Regions from separate parts of the Rhizobium sp. SRI_017 genome, predicted to be linked through region 4. Evidence: predicted binding sites of a transcription regulator. Region 4 holds the regulator's gene; each other region holds the start of a gene.
What was found. Region 4 encodes PhoB, which activates phosphate uptake and scavenging genes when phosphate is short. Its sites were predicted from a motif close to TGTCATNNANCTGTCAT; they were not measured.

Region 1: AC2YI2_RS10875 (UDP-2,3-diacylglucosamine diphosphatase) is a predicted target of PhoB. The motif match lies at 1,397-1,413, and genes of this name have one in related genera.
Region 2: AC2YI2_RS25910 (DUF47 domain-containing protein) is a predicted target of PhoB. The motif match lies at 2,023-2,039, and genes of this name have one in related genera.
Region 3: AC2YI2_RS00100 (esterase-like activity of phytase family protein) is a predicted target of PhoB. The motif match lies at 1,849-1,865, and genes of this name have one in related genera.

Annotation. Positions count from the first base shown of each region.
Region 1 is NZ_JBYCZP010000004.1:130,607-134,274, reverse strand. It holds gene AC2YI2_RS10880 (alpha/beta hydrolase) at 1-412, shown strand, start outside; gene AC2YI2_RS10875 (UDP-2,3-diacylglucosamine diphosphatase) at 515-1,357, opposite strand; gene AC2YI2_RS10870 (DUF2865 domain-containing protein) at 1,513-2,610, shown strand; gene AC2YI2_RS10865 (caspase family protein) at 2,814-3,668, opposite strand, start outside.
Region 2 is NZ_JBYCZP010000014.1:156,829-160,496, forward strand. It holds gene AC2YI2_RS25900 (diguanylate cyclase) at 1-880, shown strand, start outside; gene AC2YI2_RS25905 (hypothetical protein) at 1,438-1,746, shown strand; gene AC2YI2_RS25910 (DUF47 domain-containing protein) at 2,060-2,704, shown strand; gene AC2YI2_RS25915 (anion permease) at 2,704-3,668, shown strand, end outside.
Region 3 is NZ_JBYCZP010000001.1:17,605-21,272, reverse strand. It holds gene ispH (4-hydroxy-3-methylbut-2-enyl diphosphate reductase) at 1-131, shown strand, start outside; gene AC2YI2_RS00110 (homoserine kinase) at 392-1,366, shown strand; gene rnhA (ribonuclease HI) at 1,363-1,806, shown strand; gene AC2YI2_RS00100 (esterase-like activity of phytase family protein) at 1,908-3,668, shown strand, end outside.
Region 4 is NZ_JBYCZP010000019.1:22,489-26,156, forward strand. It holds gene AC2YI2_RS29210 (hypothetical protein) at 1-1,067, shown strand, start outside; gene phoB (phosphate regulon transcriptional regulator PhoB) at 1,136-1,819, opposite strand; gene phoU (phosphate signaling complex protein PhoU) at 1,840-2,553, opposite strand; gene pstB (phosphate ABC transporter ATP-binding protein PstB) at 2,604-3,422, opposite strand; gene pstA (phosphate ABC transporter permease PstA) at 3,435-3,668, opposite strand, start outside.

The sequences.
Region 1 (3,668 bases), on a different contig from region 4:
GATTGCTACGACCTACCCTGACAATCCGGTCGTGGTCTTTGGTCAGTCGCTGGGAACCGCGCCAGCCGTGCATATGGCTGCCCGTCGCGAGGTGGCAGGCGTGATCCTGATATCGCCGTTTACCTCGATGCTCGCGCTCGTATACGAAAAGGTGCCGTGGATTCCGGCACGACTTCTCCTTGCGTCCCCCTTCCGTAGCGATCTTGACGCCCCGGACATCAGGGCGCCTGTCCTGATCTTTCACGGCGAGAGGGACGCGCTGGTCCCGATCGAGCAAGGACGCGCGCTCGCGGCATTGATAAAGGCGCCCGTAACGCTGGAGGCGATCCGCATCGCGGGTCATGCGGAAGGTCTTTTTGGGGTGGCGACCCAAGAACAGATCGCTTCATTCCTTGCGACAATATCGCCGTAAGATTATATTTCCCAGATGGCGATCGGTGTCGACAAGGTCGCGAAAGCTCAAGCGACGCTCGGCCTGTTCCCTTGATATCGAAGACGGAAAGTCGCCTGCTCGTCAGGCCGCCGCCACCTGTTTCGCCCGGCTCTGCGGCAAGAGCCTTATCGGTACGAGCGTCGGGCTGGAGGGCTTCGCTTCCGCGGTGCTCTGCCAGCGGATCAGCTCCATCGAGCCGTCGAAATGCTCGACCACCGCCGTGCAACTCTCCACCCAGTCACCGGTATTGATATAGGTGACGCCGTCGATGTCCTCGATCACGGCGTGGTGGATATGGCCGCAGATCACGCCATCCACGCCATGGCGCCGCGCTTCGTCGGCAACGACACGCTGAAACTCGCCGATGAAGTTCACGGCCCGCTTGACCTGAAGCTTCGCCCAGGCGGAGAAGGACCAGTAAGGCAGGCCCAGCACGCGGCGCAGGCGGGCGATCCAGACATTCAGAGCAATTGCAAGGTCATAGGCCCAATCGCCGAGATGGGCGATGAAACGGGCGTTGCGCACCACAACGTCGAACTCGTCACCGTGAAGGATCAGGTAGCGCTTGCCGTCGGCCGCCTCGTGGATGAAGTTTTGCGCAACCTCGATGCCGCCGAAATGGACGCCTGGGAACTCCCTCAGGAAGTCGTCGTGATTGCCCGGCACGTAGACGATGCGCGCACCCTTGCGGCCCTTGCGGAGCAGCTTCTGGACGACGTCGTTGCAGTTCTGCGGCCAGTACCAGGAGCGCTTGAGACGCCAGCCATCGACGATGTCGCCGACGAGAAAGATCGTATCTGCCTCATACACCCGCAGGAAATCCAAAAGGAAGTCGGCCTTCGACGCCTTGGATCCGAGATGGATATCGGAAAGGAAGAGAGTCCTGACTTTCTTGATGTCGTGGCTTTCCAATTCTTCTGACATGGCAACCTCGCTGTTTGCCACAGGGGAAAACAGACTCTCATATCAGCTTTATGACAGAGGCCCGGTCACGGCCATTAACCGTGGGAATTAAAGGCGTTTTTAGCTTTTCGAAAGATAGAGTAGATTGCGCCTGTCTCAATCAGCATTGCGATCTCATGTTCAAGTCCCTGTGCCTCGCCTTCCCGGTCGCATTGGCACTCGCTGTTTCCAGCGGGGCGATGGCGTCTGAACTCTGCGACCGGCTGACCAACGAGCTGACCGCTCTTTCAGAAACTTACAGTGCGCCTGCAAAGGTGCGGAAATATGCGCGCGCCATCGCCGAGCAGAAGCTCTCAATTCGCGAGCTGCGCTATAACATGCGCGAATCCGGCTGCGGCGCGGGTTCGGTGTTCCACATCGGCGGCGAGAATGCGGATGAATGCGCCGAGCTCGAAGACAAGATGGCTCGGATGGAGACCAATCTCGCCATCCTGAACGAGAAGCGCATCAGCCTGATATCCGGCCAGGAAGATGATCAGCGCCGCCGGCGGCTTGTAGCAGCCATCGACGACAACCGCTGCAACGACCAGCCGGTCCTGGCAAGCACCGATCCCGTGGTCAACGGCGCCGACGCTGTTGTCACTGACATGCCCGACGGCTTCGAGACGATCCGGGTACCGCAATCCAACGAAGGTTATGGCGACAGCCAGTTCGTCGATCTCGGCGGCAGCGCGACGAACGGGTCTTATCGGACGATGTGCGTTCGGACCTGCGACGGCGCCTTTTTCCCGATCTCGTCGCGGGCGACCTCGATGAGCTTCCAGCGGGATGCACAAGTCTGCTCGATGATGTGCCCTGGGGTCGAAACCGAGCTGTTTTATCATTCGATCCAGTCCGAGACCGATTCCATGCGTTCCGCCGTGACCGGCCAGCCGTATGACGATCTCGACAATGCCTATCGCTTCCGCACCCAGAGTGCACGCAAGGACAAGACCTGCGGCTGCAATTTCTCCCGCTATTACAAGGAGATGATGCGGCGCGAGGCATTTATCAGCGATCCCACCAAGCGCGAGCCGAAACAGAGCTCCATCGTGTGGGTAAAGCCGGAGCTACGCGGGCAACTCGAAAAGGAAGCCGCCGTCAGCAAGCCGGTCAAGGAATCGAAGCTGCGTGACTATAAAGCGGATACCAAGATCCGCCTCATCGGCCCGAAATTCTTGCCTGACGAAGAGGCCGTCGATCTCCGCACGCCGAAGCCGATTGCACAGAACTGACGCCTGTCTGATCTCGCGCCATCAGAGTCGTCGCAGCGCGAGGTCGCCGCAGGATGTGATGCGCCGAAGTGTGACTTGCCAGTGCGCTGCAGGGCCCAAGCATCGCTTCTTGGTGCCAAATCATGCCGCGACCCTCTATTCAGCCAGCCCAGGGGAAACTAGCCGATGACGCCTACATGAAGGGGAGCCGAACAGCCGTCGGCTCACCGCGAGCGGGTATATAGCGGCAGAATGGCGATCGACGAATCGGTGCCGTCGATGCGCTGGGACAGGGCCGCAAGCAATTCCTTGGGGTTCATGCCGCGCTCGATGGCGCGACCGACCGCCTCCAGCTGTTCGTTCGAGGATATCACCACCAGATGATCCGAGCCGAAGGGTTCGACGACCTTCATTTCCTTGAGCGGCGACTTCATCTGCGGCTGGTTGTCGACGACGAGATCGAGAAGCTGCACCTCGCCGGTATTGGCGAGATTGAACACCAGCATGTTGCGATAGTCGCCGCGGGTCGCATTGAACTTGATGTGCTCGCCAGCGAGGTAGAGCTGCTTTTCCGGCGCGATCATCATCTTCCCGGGATTCTGCGAGGCAATCGCCTTGAGGAAGTCGAGCAGGATGAATTTGGACACGATGTCGTTGACGGTAAAAGCGCTGACCTTCTCGGCCACGACGTCGCCATTCGGCGAGCGGAAGAGCCCCGTCTTGGCATCCCATTCATAGGCATGGGCGCCGCCCTCGACATCGTCAGGAACGAGATCCGTTCCGGTCACGACCAGCGGCAGGAGGGGGTCGAAGCCGAGTTCGCGCGCGCGCACCATCGGCCGGCGTCCAGTCTTCTCGGCGGGACGCGCCGACGAAGCAACGACGGGCGCGTAGCTCACGGAGAAGAGATTCTCATCGCTTCGTGCAGCGACTGGCGTGAAGACGGGATTCTGCAAGGCCTCGGAACGCATCCGCACCGTTGACATGACATAGTCTTCGAGCTCGATGCGGCTGACGGTGCCGTCACCATTCTGATCGGCCTTGCCTTCAAGCGCACGTGCAAAGGCCCAGGAGAGTGC
Region 2 (3,668 bases), on a different contig from region 4:
TGTCGCGCTTGCCGGCTGGCAGGAAAAGATCATCGACATGCTGAACTGGCTGCCCTTCGGCTTCGAGATCGCGAGCTACGACGAGCAGATCCAGTTCGCCAATTCGCAGTTCAGCGCGCTTTTCGGCTATTCGCAGGACGAGATCGCCAGCATCGAGGATTGGTGGCGGCTTGCCTATCCCGACCCGGAATATCGCCTGTTCGCCCGGTCGACATGGGAGGGCGAACTGGCCAAGGCGCGCGCCGAGGACCGAGAAATGACCCCGTTCGACCTCGAGGTCAGGACCGCCAGCGGGCAGGACCGGACCATTCAGTTCCGCCACCGCACGGTCGGCAATTTCAACGTCAACCTCTATCTCGACGTCACTTCGGAACGCGCCGCCGCCCGCGAGCTCAAGCGCCTCTCGGAGATCGATCCGTTGACCGGCATCATGAACCGCCGCCGCTTCTTCGAGCAGGCGGAGAAACGCTATGCCGGAGAAGCCGACCAGTCCCTTGCCGTGCTGGTCCTCGACCTCGATGAGTTCAAGGCGATCAACGACCGCCATGGCCACACGGCCGGCGACGTCGTGCTCCAGGAATTCGCCCTGCGCTGCTCGGATGCGATCGGTGAGGATGGCCTTTTCGCGCGCTTCGGCGGCGAAGAATTCGTCGCCCTGCTGACCGACACCCCAGCCCGCCCCGTAGCCGAGGCGGCCGAAGCCATCCGCGCCGCCATTGATGGCCGCGACTTCGCGATATCAGGCGGCTCACTGCACGTCACCGTCAGCGGCGGCCTCGCCACACGATGCGGCGACGAGGAACTCGGTCAGACCATCTCCCGCGCCGACGAAGCGCTCTATGCGGCCAAGCACGCCGGTCGAAATAGGATCTGCTGTTAGGCTCTCGGCCAGCGAGGCCGCTGCGGCCGCGCGTCTGCCACAAGTTACCCACGGCACATCCTGATCAAGCATAAATCGCTAAAGGAATCCCGGTTGAAACCGGAGCTACATTCATGCCCACGCGATTTAGAGTCGCACTGAGCTGCCTTTACGCAGTTGCGTTCTTGTCCATCGCCATGATGTGCCTGGGGTTCCGCATCACCGAATGGGCGCTTGCCGAATACGGCCTCTCCCTGACCCTTGCGGGTCTCGCAATATGGGTCGTGGTTTTGAGCGGCTCGATCCGCTTGATCAACAAGATCTACGAGGATTGGCCGACCCTGTCGCTTCCCCCGAACCCACCTATTCCCCGGAATTGCCGATGGAGTCCGTCCTGATGGCGGCGCAGATCGACGTACGATCCGTCGGCTCTCGCGCGGCGCAGTATCCAGGCACCGCAAAGACCGAGCAGATGTCGGAAAAATGCTGAAGCGACTGGCCCGGATACTGGGCGCCTATCTCCTTCCTGCTGCGTGCCGCATATTCCGCTCTTCCTGTTCAGCGGCGACCTGAAATTCATGATCGGCATGCTTCATCCCACGACCATTTTCGTCGTCGCGGTATTTGCCGCCTATGCCACGTTCATACCCGCCACCGTGGTCATCACCGTCGGCGAATTCCTCAGCCTGCGGCGGTGGTATTACTACGTGCTCGGCGCGGGCATCTCCTTGCAGCCGCAGGTTCTGATTGCCGCCCAAGACAACAAGCCAAATCTCGAGATGGCCGGCCTCTTCTTCATCGGAGGATGCCTGTCCGGCCTCGTCTACTGGGCGCTCGCTGGGAGGGTGGCGGGCGCAGCCGAATCCCGCAAAATCCAGGAGGTCTAGCGAGACCATCCAGGCGCACGACGTCACATGCCGTGCCCCTGCCGATATCCCATGCGATAGCGGAGCGATCGGGAAGGCCTTCATGGTCAAGCCACGGGGCGGATCGGCTCGCGTGAGCGGGGAGGTGTGTGCCGGGCCTGGAGATTAATCCGCAAATGTTGGAACAAGCTCCAGCGCGTCGCTAGCTGAGACCCAGAACCGCGGAGCGCCCTGCTCTCCACAGCTTTCCGCCAACCCTTGACCATCCCGCACTTTTGCTGCAACTCGACGGCCTTTATGACAGTTTTATGACAACCATAAAATGGACCGTCCCATGATCAGCCTGTTCAAGAAACTCATGCCGCGCGAGGACAAGTTCTTCGATCTCTTCGAACGGCATGCGCGCGTGGTGCAGGGCGCGGCCGATGCGATGCGCGACATCTTCGGTGGCCAGGGCGATATCGAGGCCCATTGCCGGAAGATCGTCGATCTTGAGAACGAAGCGGACGACATCACCCGCGAGGTTCTGCTCGCCGTGCGCCGCAGCTTCATCACGCCCTTTGACCGCGGCGATATCAAGGATCTCATCCAGTCGATGGATGACGCGATCGACATGATGCACAAGACGGTCAAGACGCTGCGCCGCTTCGAACAGAAGACCTTCGATCCCGGCATGAAGGAAATGGGTGTGCTGATCGCGGAAGCCGCGCGCCTGATCTCCGAGGCAATCCCGCTGCTCGACAAGATGGGCAGCAATTCGGCGCGGCTCACGGCAATCGCCGAAGAGGTCACTCGCGTCGAAGGTCGCTCCGACGAACTCTACGAGCAGGGCCTCAAGGACCTCTTCCGGGCGCATGGCAACGGCAATGCGATGGCCTATCTTATCGGCAGCGAGATCTATTCCGAGCTTGAGAAGGTGGTCGACCGGTTCGAAGACGTGGCCAACGAGATCAGCGGCATCGTGATCGAGAACGTCTGATGGAAGCGACGCTCGCCCTCCCCCTGCTTATCGCTCTGATTGGCGTTGCACTGTTCTTCGATTTCCTCAATGGCCTGCATGACGCGGCCAATTCCATCGCCACCATCGTCTCGACGCGGGTACTGAGGCCGCAATATGCCGTGGCCTGGGCAGCCTTCTTCAATTTCATCGCCTTCCTGTTCTTCGGCCTGCATGTCGCGGAGACCATCGGCAAGGGCATAATCGATCCCGGCATAATCACCCCGCAGGTGATCTTTGCAGCACTGATGGGCGCGATCATCTGGAACATCGTCACCTGGATCTTCGGCATTCCGTCGAGTTCGTCGCATGCGCTGGTCGGCGGGCTCATCGGTGCGGGCGTTGCGAAGACCGGTGGTTCGGCCATCGTCTTCTCCGGCGTCTTCAAGACGGTGCTCGCCATTTTCATGTCGCCGATGATCGGGTTCCTTCTGGCGCTCTTCCTCGTTCTCGTCGTCTCCTGGATCTTCGTCCGCCAGACACCCTTTGCCGTCGACAAGACCTTCCGAATCCTACAGTTCATCTCCGCCTCGATGTATTCGCTCGGCCATGGTGGCAACGACGCGCAGAAAACCATGGGCATCATCGCCGTGCTGCTCTTCTCGCAAGGCTATCTCGGCAGCACCTTTCACGTCCCCTTCTGGGTGGTGATCTCCTGCCAGGCGGCTATGGCCATCGGCACATTGTTCGGTGGCTGGCGCATCGTGCATACGATGGGGTCCAAGATCACCAAGCTCAACCCGATGCAGGGCTTCTGCGCCGAGACAGGCGGCGCGCTCACCCTGTTCGGCGCGACATGGCTCGGCATTCCGGTCTCGACGACGCATACGATCACCGGCGCAATCGTCGGCGTCGGCGCGGCCAAGCGCGTCTCCGCGGTACGCTGGGGACTGGCCAGCAATATCCTGATCGCCTGGATCGTTACGCTGCCCTCGGCTGCACTGAT
Region 3 (3,668 bases), on a different contig from region 4:
CCTTCCGCGCGCGCTACGATACGACCGTCGAACTCGCCGAAATGGCCGAGGAAAACGAGCATTTCCCGGTTAATCGGGAACTTCGCCGGATTGAGTTGACGCATGAGGACATGGCCTGGGTAAATGGGTGAGCCACGGACCCGCATAGCGGGAGCGATCGATCTGGTGGATCGATTGCAGCGGCGAGCGCCCGGAGCCATGCGAAGCGCCGGGAGAGGGAGAGGCAAAGAAGCTGCCCTCTTGTCGCTAAGCTCAGGGGGTGCACCAGCCCATCCCAAATCCGCCTCTGCCCCGGTGGAAATCGTCGCAAACGGTTGCGATGAAAACGCTTCTGACATAGCAGGATTGGAGCGCTGCGCCGCTCGGGACAGCATCAAAGGGAATCCGTTCGTTGGCAGTCTATACCGATATCACCGAAGACGAACTCGGACGCTTCCTTGGTGACTATGACGCGGGCTCGCTGATGTCCTACAAGGGCATCGCCGAGGGCGTGGAGAACTCGAATTTCCTGCTCCATACCGACAAGGCGCCCTATATCCTCACGCTCTACGAGAAGCGCGTCGACCCGGCCGATCTGCCGTTCTTCCTTGGTCTGATGCAGCATCTCGCCGACCGCGGCCTGTCCTGCCCGCTGCCCGTGGCGCGGAAGGATGGACAATTGCTCGGCGAACTCGCCGGCCGGCCGGGCGCCCTGATTTCCTTCCTTGAAGGCATGTGGCTGAGAAAGCCTGCTGCCCATCACTGCCGCCAGGTCGGCGAGGCACTGGCCCGCATGCACATCGCCGGCCAGGGTTTCGAGATCACCCGAAAGAACGCACTCTCCGTCGCCGGCTGGCGGCCGCTCTGGGACAAGTCCGAGGCCCGGGCCGACGAGGTCGAGACGGGACTGAAGGGCGAAATCTCGGCCGAACTCGATTATCTTGAAAGCCACTGGCCGACCGACCTGCCATCTGGCGTCATCCATGCCGATCTCTTCCCCGACAATGTCTTCTTCCTCGACGACAAGCTTTCGGGTCTGATCGACTTCTATTTTGCCTGCAACGATTTCCTCGCTTACGACCTCTCGGTCTGCCTCAATGCCTGGTGCTTCGAGAAGGACTGGTCCTACAACATCACCAAGGGCATGGCCCTGATCGAGGGCTACCAGTCGGTGCGACCGCTCTCCGCCGCCGAGGCCGAAGCCCTGCCGCTCCTCTGCCGCGGCTCGGCATTGCGATTCTTCCTCACCCGCCTCTACGACTGGATCATGACACCGCCGGGCGCAATGGTGACGAAGAAGGACCCCAAGGAATATCTCCGCAAGCTGCGCTTCCACCAGAATGTGCTGGATGTCGCCGAATACGGCCTCGATAAGGTGACGGCATGAAGCAAGTCGATGTCTTCACGGACGGCGCCTGCTCGGGCAATCCGGGACCGGGCGGCTGGGGCGCCATTCTGCGCTATGGCGACACGGTGAAAGAGTTGAATGGCGGTGAAGCCAACACCACCAACAACCGCATGGAGCTTATGGCCGCGATCTCCGCTCTTCAGGCGCTGAAGGCCCCTTGCGAAGTCGACCTCTACACCGACAGCGTCTACGTCAAGGATGGCATCACCAAGTGGATCCACGGCTGGAAGAAGAACGGTTGGAAAACCGCTGACAAGAAGCCGGTCAAGAATGTCGAACTCTGGCAGGCGCTGGAAGAAGCCCAGCACCGCCACAAGGTGGTTCTCCATTGGGTCAAGGGTCATGCTGGTCATCCTGAAAACGAGCGCGCGGACGAGCTCGCTCGCGAGGGCATGGCGCCGTTCAAGAAGCGGTTCTAGATCGACCAGGATGCCTGTCGACAAATCCATCTGACATCGCCTTGTCATCTGCCTGTCATGCACATGCGCAAATACCTCCTAAACAACACGGAGGACTTTCCATGACGAGACACTTTTCAATTGCGGCGGCAGTCGCGGCTCTCTTGGCTTCGACTGCCGCATTTGCCCAGGCCGAGCAGGTGTTCAACCGCGTGGCCTCCTTCGCGGTCGCGTCCAACACGCCTGCTGATGTTGACGCCAAGTCGGTAACATCAGCTGAAATCATCGCGGCGACCGAAGATGGCAATACGCTCGTCTACACGTCGAGCCCGCTCAAGGCGATCGGACTGATCGATATCACCGACGCCCATGCGCCGAAGGCGCTCGGCTCGGTCATGCTCGACGGCGAGCCGACCTCGGTCGCCGTCCTCGGCGGCAAGGCGCTCGTCGCCGTCAATACCGGCAAGGACAAGCTGCATCCGACCGGCAATCTTGAGACCGTCGATCTCGCCTCCAAGAAAGTCGAGGCCTCCTGCGATCTCGGCGGCCAGCCCGACTCGATCGCTGTCTCCAAGGACAAGACCATTGCCGTCATCGCGATCGAGAACGAGCGTGACGAAGATGTCAACGACGGCGTGATCCCGCAGATGCCGGCCGGCGACCTCGTGATCGTGCCGCTCAAGGACGGCGCTGCCGATTGCGCAGCGATCAAGCATGTCGTGCTTACGGGTATTGCCGGCGTCGCCGCGGACGATCCGGAGCCGGAATTCGTTGCCATCAATGCGAAGAACGAGATCGCGCTGACGCTGCAGGAAAACAACGAGATCGTCATCATCGACGGCAATACCGGCACGGTGAAGACCCATTTCTCTGCCGGCAAGACCGACCTCGAAGGCATCGACGCCTCCACAGACGGCAAGCTCGATTTCTCCGAGAAGAAAGAGGGCGTGTTGCGTGAGCCCGATGCCGTGAAGTGGCTGGACGACAGCCGCATCGTCGTTGCCAATGAAGGCGACTACGAAGGCGGTTCGCGCAGCTTCACCATCTTCGATTCGACCGGCAAGGTTCTCTACGAATCCGGCGCTTCGCTCGAACTCGCGGTTGCCCGCCTCGGCCACTTCCCCGAGAAGCGCGCCAAGCCCAAGGGCATTGAGCCGGAAGGCCTGGAAGCTTTCGAGATCGACGGCCAGAAATATTTCGCCGTTCTCGCCGAGCGGGCCTCGGTCGTCGCCGTCTACAAGGATACCGGCGGTGAGCCTGTTCTTATGCAGATCCTGCCGTCGGGCATCTCGCCGGAAGGCGCGGTCGCCATTCCGTCGCGCAAGCTGCTCGCCACCGCCAACGAAGTCGACCTCGTCGAGGATGGCCTCGCCCGTTCGCATGTCATGATCTATGAGATGGCAGAAGGCACGCCGGCTTATCCGCAGCTCGTCTCGGAAGACAAGGACGGCGCGGTCATCGGCTGGGGCGCTCTGTCCGGCCTCGCTGCCGTTCCGGAAAAGCCCGGCCAGCTCTATGCCGTGTCCGACTCGGTCTATGGCGGCCAGCCCGCGATCTTCACGATCGATGCGACACGCTCACCGGCTGTCATCACCGACAAGCTTCTCATCAAGCGTGACGGTGCCAACGCCCAGAAGCTCGATGTCGAAGGCATCGCGACTGATGGCGAAGGCGGTTTCTGGCTGGCTTCGGAAGGCAATTCCGACAAGCTGGTCCCGCATGGCCTCTACCACGTCGACAAGAAGGGCAAGATCAAGGAAGAGATCGCACTTCCGCCTGAACTGCTCGCTGGCGAGACCCGCTTCGGCTTCGAAGGCATCGCCGTCGACGGCACGGGCGACAACACCGTTCTTTGGATGGCTGTTCAGCGCGAGTGGAAGGAC
Region 4 (3,668 bases):
CCGAGGAAGAGCCTGAGCCCGTCGTCGAGGCACAGCAGCCACATTCGTGGCCGGTCGAGCCGCCGAGCCGCAGCCATCAACCCACGCCGCTACCAGGCTCTGAACCGCTTGACGCAGAATTCGAGGATGAGCTTCCGACATCCGCGCCCGCCATCGAGCATGTTCGACAGTCAGAGCCGGCGCAGGGTGAACGCGCCACAGAACGCGTGGAACCCATGGCGGAGTTCGCCGCCCAGAGCCGGCCTGCAGCCAATGTGCGCGGCAACGAACCTGACATTGACGACTATCTCACCGGGCTGACGGCAACGCGCGAGGCGCAGTCTTCTGCGCCGGCAGCGCAGCCACAGGCCGCCGAATGGGACGACAAGGCTGCCGAGGCCATCGCACCGACGACGAAGCGCCGCCGCAGCTTCGCTTCATTCCTCGCTTCGACCTTTGTCTATCTTTTCCTCCTCGGTATCATCGGCGGGGGCGTCTGGTGGGTCTATGACACCGGCATGATCGAGGCGGCCATGAAGGGCGGCGGCGACTTCAACCTCGTGCCCGATGCACTGCGTTCCGAGAAGACGGACCCGGCGCAAGAGGAAGCGCGGCTCGATACGCTGCGCGGCTTTTCCGGCGACTGGATTGATATCTTCAAGCCGGGCACCAATGCCGATGCAGCCAAGCCACGCGCGAAGGCGGCCATCACGGAGCATCGCGACAGCGACGGGCTTGCCACGGTCATAACCTCGAATGCACCTGATCAGGACGGCGACGTGCTGGTCGAGGTGCCGGCCGGGCTTCTACAGGATTTGGCTGGCAAGACCTCGACCATCGCGATCACCGTCAAGTCCAATAGCGACAAGCCGGCCCAGATCTACATTCAGTGCGAATTCAAGACTCTGGGCGACTGCGGCCGCCATCGCTATACGGTCACCAACGAGCGTGCCGACGAACTCATCCAGGTGAAATTCGACGGCAAGATGAGTCCGAGCTCCTCTGGCCATATCGTCATCAACAGCGATCTCACGGGCGAGGGCAGTTCGATCCGCCTCTACGGCATCCGCGTCCTGCCGGGCTCCTGACCGCTCCGGAACGGAAAACGGCCCGCCTCCTGACTGGAAGCGGGCCGTTTCTCTTTCAAAACTTCCCGTCAGACTTCCATCGCATAGCCCGCGCCGCGCACGGTGCGGATGATGTCGGGCATGTTGGAAATGTTGAGCGCCTTGCGCAGGCGGCCGACATGGACGTCCACGGTGCGTTCGTCGACATAGATGTCGTGGCCCCAGACGCCGTCGAGCAGCTGTGAGCGTGAGAAGACGCGGCCGGGCGAAGACATGAAGAACTCGAGCAGCTTGAACTCGGTCGGTCCGAGCCGGATCTCGCGCGACCGGCGATGGACGCGATAGGTCTCGCGGTCGAGCTCGACATCGCCGCATTTCAGCACCGACGAGATCGCGCTGGGACGCACGCGGCGGAGCATGGCCTTGACGCGGGCCATCAGCTCCGGCGTCGAGAACGGCTTGACGACATAGTCGTCGGCGCCGGTGGAGAGGCCGCGCACGCGCTCGCTCTCCTCGCCGCGGGCGGTCAGCATGATGACCGGCAGGCGTTCGGTCTGCGGCCGCATCCTGAGCCGCCGGCAGAGCTCGATGCCGGACACGCCAGGCAGCATCCAGTCGAGCACCAGCAGGTCCGGCACCCGTTCCTGGAGCCGGATATCGGCCTCGTCGCCGCGGCCTATCACCTCGACGTCATAGCCTTCCGCTTCGAGGTTGTAGCTGAGCAAAGTACCCAGCGCTTCCTCGTCTTCCACCACCATGATTCTCGGCTGCATCGATACTATCCTGTAGGCCGCTATTCAGCGGGCTGGACGACGGACGCGGTATTGTCGTCCTTCGGCCGTTCGCCGGCCGGCTGCTCGCCGGTCGACATGTAGTAGATGGTCTCGGCGATGTTGGTCGCATGGTCGCCGATGCGCTCGATGTTCTTGGCGCAGAACAAGAGATGCGTGCAGGGCGTGATGTTGCGCGGGTCTTCCATCATGTAGGTGAGCAGCTCGCGGAACAGCGACGTGTACATCGCGTCGATCTCTTCGTCGCGGGCGCGGATCTGCTCCGCCTTCTCAGGAGAGCGCGTCGAGTAGACGTCGAGTACGTCTTTGAGTTGGGAGAGCGCCAGTTCGGAGAGATGCTCGATGCCGCGGGCGAGCGGACGGGGGATGCCCGTCGTCTGGACTGCAATCACGCGCTTGGCGGTTGACTTGCCGAGGTCGCCGACTCGCTCGAGGTCCGAGGCGATACGGATCGAGCCGATGATTTCGCGGAGGTCCGAGGCAACGGGCTGGCGCTTGGCGATCATCAGGATGGCCTTGTCGCCGATCTCGCGCTCGGTGGCATCCACGATCGTGTCTTCCGAAATCACGCGCTGGGCAAGTGCTGCATCGGAAGTCACGAGTGCGTGAATCGCGTCGGAAACCATCTGCTCGACCATGCCGCCCATTTCGGCGATGCGGCGGGCGAGCGTCTTCAGTTCGTCGTCGAAGACGGAATAGATATGTGCGGTGGACATGTCAGTACCTCATACTGTCGGGATACGTCTAAGGGCTTCGTCGGCTGGGATCAGCCGAAGCGACCCATGATGTAGTCCTGGGTGCGCTGGTCGTCCGGATTGGTGAAGATCTTGTCGGTGTCGTTCTCTTCCACGAGATAGCCGAGGTGGAACATGGCGGTCCGCTGGGACACGCGCGCCGCCTGCTGCATCGAGTGGGTGACGATGACGATGGTGAAGTTTTCGCGCAGTTCGTGGATGAGCTCCTCGACCTTGGCGGTCGCGATCGGGTCGAGCGCCGAGCAGGGCTCGTCCATCAGGATGACTTCCGGGCTGACGGCGACGGCGCGGGCAATGCACAGACGCTGCTGCTGACCACCGGACAGGCCGGTACCGGGCTCGTGCAGGCGATCCTTGACTTCGTTCCAGAGACCGGCGCGCTGCAGGCTCTTCTCGACGATCTCGTCGATCTGCGCCTTGTTCTTGGCGAGGCCGTGGATGCGCGGGCCGTAGGAGACATTCTCGTAGATCGACTTCGGGAACGGGTTCGGCTTCTGGAACACCATGCCGACGCGGGCGCGAAGTTCCACGACGTCAAGCGACGGGCGATAGACGTCGCCGCCGTCGAGCGTGATGCTGCCGGTGACGCGGCAGCCTTCGATCGTATCGTTCATGCGGTTGAGGCAGCGCAGGAACGTCGACTTGCCGCAGCCTGACGGGCCGATGAGCGCGGTCACCGTGTTCTGGCGAACGTTCAGGTTGACGTCGTACAGCGCACGCTTCTCGCTGTAGTAAACCGACACGTCCTTGCCGATCATCTTGTAGTTCTGTTCAGTCGCCATGGTCTTGCCAACAGCCTTTTCGACTTCAATATCCGTAAGCATATTCATGATGGAAACTCCTTACCAGCGGCGTTCGAAACGCCGGCGCAACAGGATTGCGGCGAGGTTCATGATGATGAGAAAGATGAGCAGCACGATGATCGCGCCTGAGGTGCGTTCGACGAAGGCGCGTTCGGCCTCATTCGCCCACATGTAGATCTGCACCGGCAGGGCCGTCGCAGGTTCGAACGGCGTCGTCGGGTAGTCGACGACGAAGGCCACCATGCCGATAAGCAGCAGCGGCGCGGTTTCGCC